Caballeronia sp. LZ062: one gene and its partner. The protein of the gene in region 1 interacts with the protein of each later gene in a pairwise test. Links are inferred from orthologs where the notes say so. Each region holds a gene or a part of one and is shown in the gene's direction. Other genes may lie near its edges. The genes, in order: rho and nusG.

The links.
Region 2: the proteins of rho (region 1) and nusG interact in binary tests that used the Escherichia coli proteins (3 or more experiments, as listed by UniProt). The link is inferred for Caballeronia sp. LZ062 from one-to-one orthologs.

The regions. Positions count from the first base shown.
Region 1 is NZ_JARTWB010000002.1:954,253-957,193, reverse strand. The notes cover bases 57-2,941. They hold rho (transcription termination factor Rho), read left to right. Parts: upstream 57-808; coding sequence 809-2,074; downstream 2,075-2,941. Other genes in these bases: P9239_RS10545 (zinc-dependent peptidase), read left to right, coding at 2,226-2,941; trxA (thioredoxin TrxA), read left to right, coding at 221-547. UniProt on the Escherichia coli protein: Facilitates transcription termination by a mechanism that involves Rho binding to the nascent RNA, activation of Rho's RNA-dependent ATPase activity, and release of the mRNA from the DNA template.
Region 2 is NZ_JARTWB010000002.1:2,911,429-2,914,711, forward strand. The notes cover bases 238-3,005. They hold nusG (transcription termination/antitermination protein NusG), read left to right. Parts: upstream 238-1,226; coding sequence 1,227-1,784; downstream 1,785-3,005. Other genes in these bases: tuf (elongation factor Tu), read left to right, coding at 238-668; secE (preprotein translocase subunit SecE), read left to right, coding at 845-1,225; rplK (50S ribosomal protein L11), read left to right, coding at 1,927-2,358; rplA (50S ribosomal protein L1), read left to right, coding at 2,359-3,005. Also shown: more of tuf, read left to right, coding at 1-237; more of rplA, read left to right, coding at 3,006-3,057. UniProt on the Escherichia coli protein: Part of the processive rRNA transcription and antitermination complex (rrnTAC). The complex forms an RNA-chaperone ring around the RNA exit tunnel of RNA polymerase (RNAP).

The DNA.
Region 1 (2,941 bases):
TACTTTCGCCCTCAGATCGCTGCTATCGGGCACGGGCAACGGATAGCAAAGTAGGCTAAGATGGCATGTGACTTAGCCGTGACCGTGCGTGCTCATGCCCGAACCGGCGCGCGGCGGCGGACCTTCGAGCGGCAAGTTAAGCGGCGAAATCCTTTCCAGTTTTGGTGTATCGTGGCGAGCATTCAAACGCGGGCCTCGAATCAATAGAGGTATTCAGACAATGAGCGAATCAATCAAGCACATCAGCGACGCTTCTTTCGAACAAGACGTCGTCAAGTCGGATAAACCTGTCCTGCTCGACTTCTGGGCCGAATGGTGCGGTCCGTGCAAGATGATTGCCCCGATCCTCGACGAAGTCGCGAAGGATTACGGCGATCGCCTGCAGATCGCGAAGATCAATGTGGACGAACACCAGTCCACGCCGGTCAAGTTCGGCGTGCGCGGCATTCCCACGCTGATTCTCTTCAAGAACGGCGCGGTCGCGGCGCAGAAGGTCGGCGCCTTGTCGAAGTCGCAACTCACCGCGTTTCTCGACAGCAACCTGTAACTGCACCACAGGCGGGCGTCGGCCTCATCGGCGTCCGCTTCGCGCGCGCCTTCACGCAATACGAATGAAAAGCGCGTGAGCCGATGTTGTCGCACGACAACATCGGCCGAAAAGCCCCGTCCCCGGCCTATCCGAGGCCCGTGCGGCGTGTGCTATGCTAGAATCACAAGACTTCAAGAAGTATTAAGTCCTAGAGCGGTTCCGCTCACCTCTTCTCCCATATCTTTCTGTCGCACCTCTTCTCCCCGGCGGGAAATCCGTATGCATTTATCCGAGCTCAAGTCTCAGCACGTGTCTGCACTGATCGAGATGGCCAATGGCCTGGAGATCGAAAACGCGAACCGCCTGCGCAAGCAGGAATTGATGTTCGCGATTCTTAAAAAGCGCGCCAAGGCTGGCGACACGATTTTCGGCGACGGCACGCTCGAAGTGCTGCCCGACGGCTTCGGGTTTCTGCGCTCGCCCGAGACTTCGTATCTCGCGAGTACGGACGATATCTATATCAGCCCGTCGCAGATTCGCCGTTTCAATCTGCATACCGGCGACACCATCGAAGGCGAAGTGCGCACGCCGAAAGACGGCGAGCGCTATTTCGCGCTGGTGAAGGTCGACAAAGTCAACGGGCAGCCGCCCGAGGCCTCGAAACACAAGATCATGTTCGAGAACCTCACGCCGCTGCATCCGAATAAGCCGCTGCCGCTCGAACGCGAAATGCGCGGCGAGGAAAACGTGACGGGCCGCATCATCGACATGATCGCGCCTATCGGCAAGGGTCAGCGCGGGCTGCTCGTCGCATCGCCGAAGTCCGGCAAGACCGTGATGCTTCAGCACATCGCCCATGCAGTGAAGGCGAATCATCCGGACGTCGTGCTGTTCGTGCTCCTGATCGACGAGCGTCCCGAGGAAGTCACCGAAATGCAGCGTTCGGTCGCGGGCGAAGTGATCGCCTCGACCTTCGACGAACCCGCCGCGCGTCACGTGCAAGTGGCCGAAATGGTCATCGAGAAGGCGAAGCGTCTCGTCGAAATGAAGCATGACGTCGTGATTCTGCTCGACTCCATCACGCGTCTCGCCCGCGCCTACAACACGGTCGTGCCGGCATCGGGCAAGGTGCTGACGGGCGGTGTCGATGCCAACGCGCTGCAGCGCCCGAAGCGTTTCTTCGGCGCGGCACGCAATATCGAAGAAGGCGGCTCGCTCACCATCATCGGCACCGCGCTGATCGAAACCGGCAGCCGCATGGACGACGTGATCTACGAAGAGTTCAAGGGCACCGGCAACATGGAAGTGCACCTCGAGCGCCGTCTCGCGGAAAAGCGCGTGTATCCGTCGATCAATCTGAACAAGTCGGGCACGCGCCGCGAAGAACTGCTCATCAAGCCGGACCTGCTGCAAAAGGTCTGGGTGCTGCGCAAGTTCATTCACGACATGGACGAAGTCGAAGCGATGGAATTCCTGCTCGACAAGATCCGTCAGACGAAGAGCAACTCCGAGTTCTTCGACCTGATGCGTCGCGGCGGAGGCTGATCCTCCGTCTCGCTTCGCGCTTCCCATAAAACCGCCTGCATCGTCAGGCGGTTTTTTTATCGGCTCCTCGGGCGTGGTCAAGATGCCGGCCGCGCGCATCCGTACAATCCGGTCTGTTCCTGCGCGATCGCGCGCACCACTCGACCGACCGATGCCCAACCTTTTCACCCGCTGGTTCGGCGCGCAACGCCGCGAACGCGCGCTGCGCAAGTACGCCATCGACGACGCTCTCTGGCAGCGCACGCTCGACGCCTTCCCGTTCTTCGGCCATCTGAGCACGCCCGACCGCGAGCGACTGCGCGAACTGACGAGCCTCTTCATCGCGCAGAAGTCGTTTTCCACCGCGCACGAGTTGGAACTGACCGACGAGATGATCGTCGCGATTGCCGCGCAGGCGTGCCTGCCGGTGCTCAATCTGAGCCTCGAGCTGTACGACGGCTGGGTCGGCGTGATCGTCTATCCGGGCGAGTTCGTGATCAGAAAGACCGTGGAGGACGAGGCCGGCGTGGTGCACGAAATCGAGCACGACGCGAGCGGCGAGGCGTGGGAAGGCGGTCCGGTCGTGCTCTCGTGGGAGGACGCGCAGATGGCGGACGGTTCCGACGCGTACAACGTCGTAATCCACGAGTTCGCGCACAAGATCGACATGGTGAACGGCGAAGCGGACGGGCATCCGCCGCTCTTTCGACGCTGGCACGCGCCCCTCGACAACACCGCCTGGTCCGACGTGTTCGACAACGCCTACGACCAGTTCTGCGCGCGCGTCGATGCCGTGCCGAAGCGCCGCTGGAGCCGTTTCGAGCGGGAATCGCTGATCGATCCGTATGCGGCGGATCACCCGTCCGAGTTCTTCGCGGTGTGCAGCGA
Region 2 (3,283 bases), 2.0 Mb from region 1 along the record:
CCAAGCTCGCGCTGGAAGGCGACACGGGCGAGCTCGGTGAAGTGGCGATCATGAACCTGGCCGACGCGCTGGACACGTACATCCCGACGCCGGAGCGCGCAGTGGATGGCGCGTTCCTGATGCCGGTGGAAGACGTGTTCTCGATCTCGGGTCGCGGCACGGTGGTGACGGGTCGCGTCGAGCGCGGTGTGGTGAAGGTCGGCGAGGAAATCGAAATCGTCGGTATCAAGCCGACGGTGAAGACCACCTGCACGGGCGTGGAAATGTTCCGCAAGCTGCTCGACCAAGGTCAAGCGGGCGACAACGTCGGTATTCTCTTGCGCGGCACGAAGCGTGAAGACGTCGAGCGCGGCCAGGTGCTGGCCAAGCCGGGTTCGATCACGCCGCACACGCACTTCACCGCTGAAGTGTACGTGCTGAGCAAGGACGAAGGCGGCCGTCACACGCCGTTCTTCAACAACTACCGTCCGCAGTTCTACTTCCGCACGACGGACGTGACCGGCTCGATCGAGCTGCCGAAGGACAAGGAAATGGTGATGCCGGGCGACAACGTGTCGATCACGGTCAAGCTGATCGCCCCGATCGCCATGGAAGAAGGTCTGCGCTTCGCGATCCGCGAAGGCGGCCGTACCGTCGGCGCTGGTGTCGTTGCGAAGATTATCGAGTAAGAGCCAGAGATCTCTCGGTAGTCTGTAGTTTTCGGGGTCGGCGGAACCGTCGGCCCCAAATGGTTTAGGGGTATAGCTCAACTGGCAGAGCGTCGGTCTCCAAAACCGAAGGTTGGGGGTTCGATTCCCTCTGCCCCTGCCACATTCTTGCGCCAAGAGGCGCTGTTTAAGGTGTTATGGCGAATCCTTCAGTCGAAACTGTAAATACTTCCAGCGATAAGTTGATGTTGGTGGCTGGGGTATTGTTGGTCTTGGCCGGGTTCGTGGGTTTTTTTCTGCTCGGCGGCCAAGAATGGTACGTCCGCGGCGCCGCTCTGGCTGTTGGCGTGATTGCCGGTGTGGCTGTCGGTCTACTTTCAGCGCCCGGTAAGAACTTCATCGCGTTTGCGAAGGACTCGTACAAAGAAGTTCGAAAGGTCGTCTGGCCGACGCGAAAAGAGGCGACGCAGACCACCTTGGTGGTCTTCGCATTTGTCCTCATCATGGCCATCTTCCTTTGGCTTAGCGATAAGTCGATCGAATGGGTAATTTTCTCGGCGATTCTGGGTTGGAAATGATATGAGCGATACTCCGACATCTCCGAGTGGAAAGCGTTGGTATGTGGTGCACGCCTACTCCGGCATGGAGAAGAGCGTGCAACGTGCGCTTCAGGAGCGCATCGAGCGGGCGGGGATGCAAGACCAGTTCGGCCAAATTCTTGTCCCGACCGAAGAAGTTGTGGAAGTCAAAGGTGGTCACAAGTCGGTCACCGAGCGTCGTTTCTTCCCGGGCTACGTGCTCGTCGAAATGGAGATGACGGACGAAACATGGCACCTCGTGAAGAACACGGCGAAGGTTACCGGTTTCGTCGGCGGTGCGCGCAATCGGCCGAGCCCGATTTCGCCGCGCGAGGTCGAAAAGATCATGTCGCAGATGCAGGAAGGTGTCGAAAAGCCGCGGCCGAAGACGCTTTTCGAAGTTGGCGAAATGGTGCGGGTAAAGGAAGGCCCCTTCACCGACTTTAACGGCAACGTGGAAGAAGTCAACTACGAGAAGTCCCGCGTCCGTGTCTCGGTCACGATCTTCGGGCGGTCAACGCCGGTCGAACTCGAATTCGGCCAGGTGGAGAAGGTTTAAGAATCTATCGCGCGAGGTCACTGGCCTCGCGCGATTCGCGCTTACGGTCCGCGTAATGGCCGTTGAGGAGCGTCAGTAGTCGTCAAGGCGAACGCGCGCTATTACTCACCGAACGCTCTTGCGTTCAGCAGAGGTTTTCAACATGGCAAAGAAAATCGTCGGCTTTATCAAACTGCAGATTCCTGCAGGTAAAGCCAATCCGTCGCCGCCGGTCGGTCCGGCGCTGGGCCAGCGTGGCCTGAACATCATGGAGTTCTGCAAGGCGTTCAACGCGCAGACTCAGGGCATGGAGCCGGGTCTGCCGGTGCCGGTCGTCATTACGGCATTCGCGGACAAGAGCTTCACGTTCATCATGAAGACGCCTCCCGCGACTGTGCTGATCAAGAAGGCAGCCGCAGTGCAGAAGGGCTCGAGCAAGCCGCACACCGACAAGGTCGGCAACATCACCCGCGCTCAAGCGGAAGAAATTGCGAAGACCAAGATGCCGGACCTTACGGCAGCTGATCTGGACGCAGCCGTGCGCACCATCGCCGGTAGCGCGCGTTCGATGGGTATCACTGTGGAGGGCGTGTAAATGGCTAAGCTTTCGAAGCGCCTTCAGGCATTTGCTAACAAGGTTGATCGTCAGAAGCTGTATCCGATCGACGACGCGCTGAGCCTGATCAAGGAATGCGCAAACGCCAAGTTCGACGAGTCGATCGACGTCGCTGTCCAGCTCGGCATCGATGCAAAGAAGTCGGACCAAGTGGTTCGTGGTTCCGTCGTTCTGCCGGCCGGTACCGGTAAGTCGGTTCGCGTCGCAGTGTTCGCGCAAGGGGACAAGGCAGAGCAAGCTCGCGCAGCGGGCGCCGACGTGGTCGGTATGGAAGATCTGGCTGAGCAAGTCAAGGCCGGCAACCTGAACTTCGACGTCGTGATCGCTTCGCCGGACACGATGCGTGTGGTGGGCACGTTGGGTCAGATCCTCGGCCCGCGCGGCCTGATGCCGAACCCGAAGGTTGGCACCGTGACGCCGGACGTCGCTCAAGCGGTCAGGAACGCCAAGGCTGGTCAGGTGCAGTTCCGCGTCGACAAAGCCGGTATTATTCACGGCACGATCGGCCGTGCTTCGTTCGAACCCGCTTCGCTGCGTCAGAACCTGTCGGCACTGATCGATGCGCTGAACAAGGCAAAGCCGGCAACGAGCAAGGGCGTGTACCTGCGCAAGGTCGCGCTGTCGAGCACGATGGGTGTCGGCGTTCGCGTGGATCAATCCACGCTGGCGCAGCAGTAAAAGGATTTCGACGCGGTCGACAGACCGCGTTCTCAAGGGCTTTGGGCGGTTGCGCGACAGTTGTTTAGTTGGGCAACCGGTTGTCAAAGACCGTTGGTGGCGGCGCAGCAGTAGGGCGGCGCCTTAATTCAAGCCAACGCAGATGGCGAACCCGAAACAGTTTTGCAGTGGTTGAAGTTGGTTGTCGATCGTTAGCAGACGGTCACCAATCGCTTGAAATACTCCT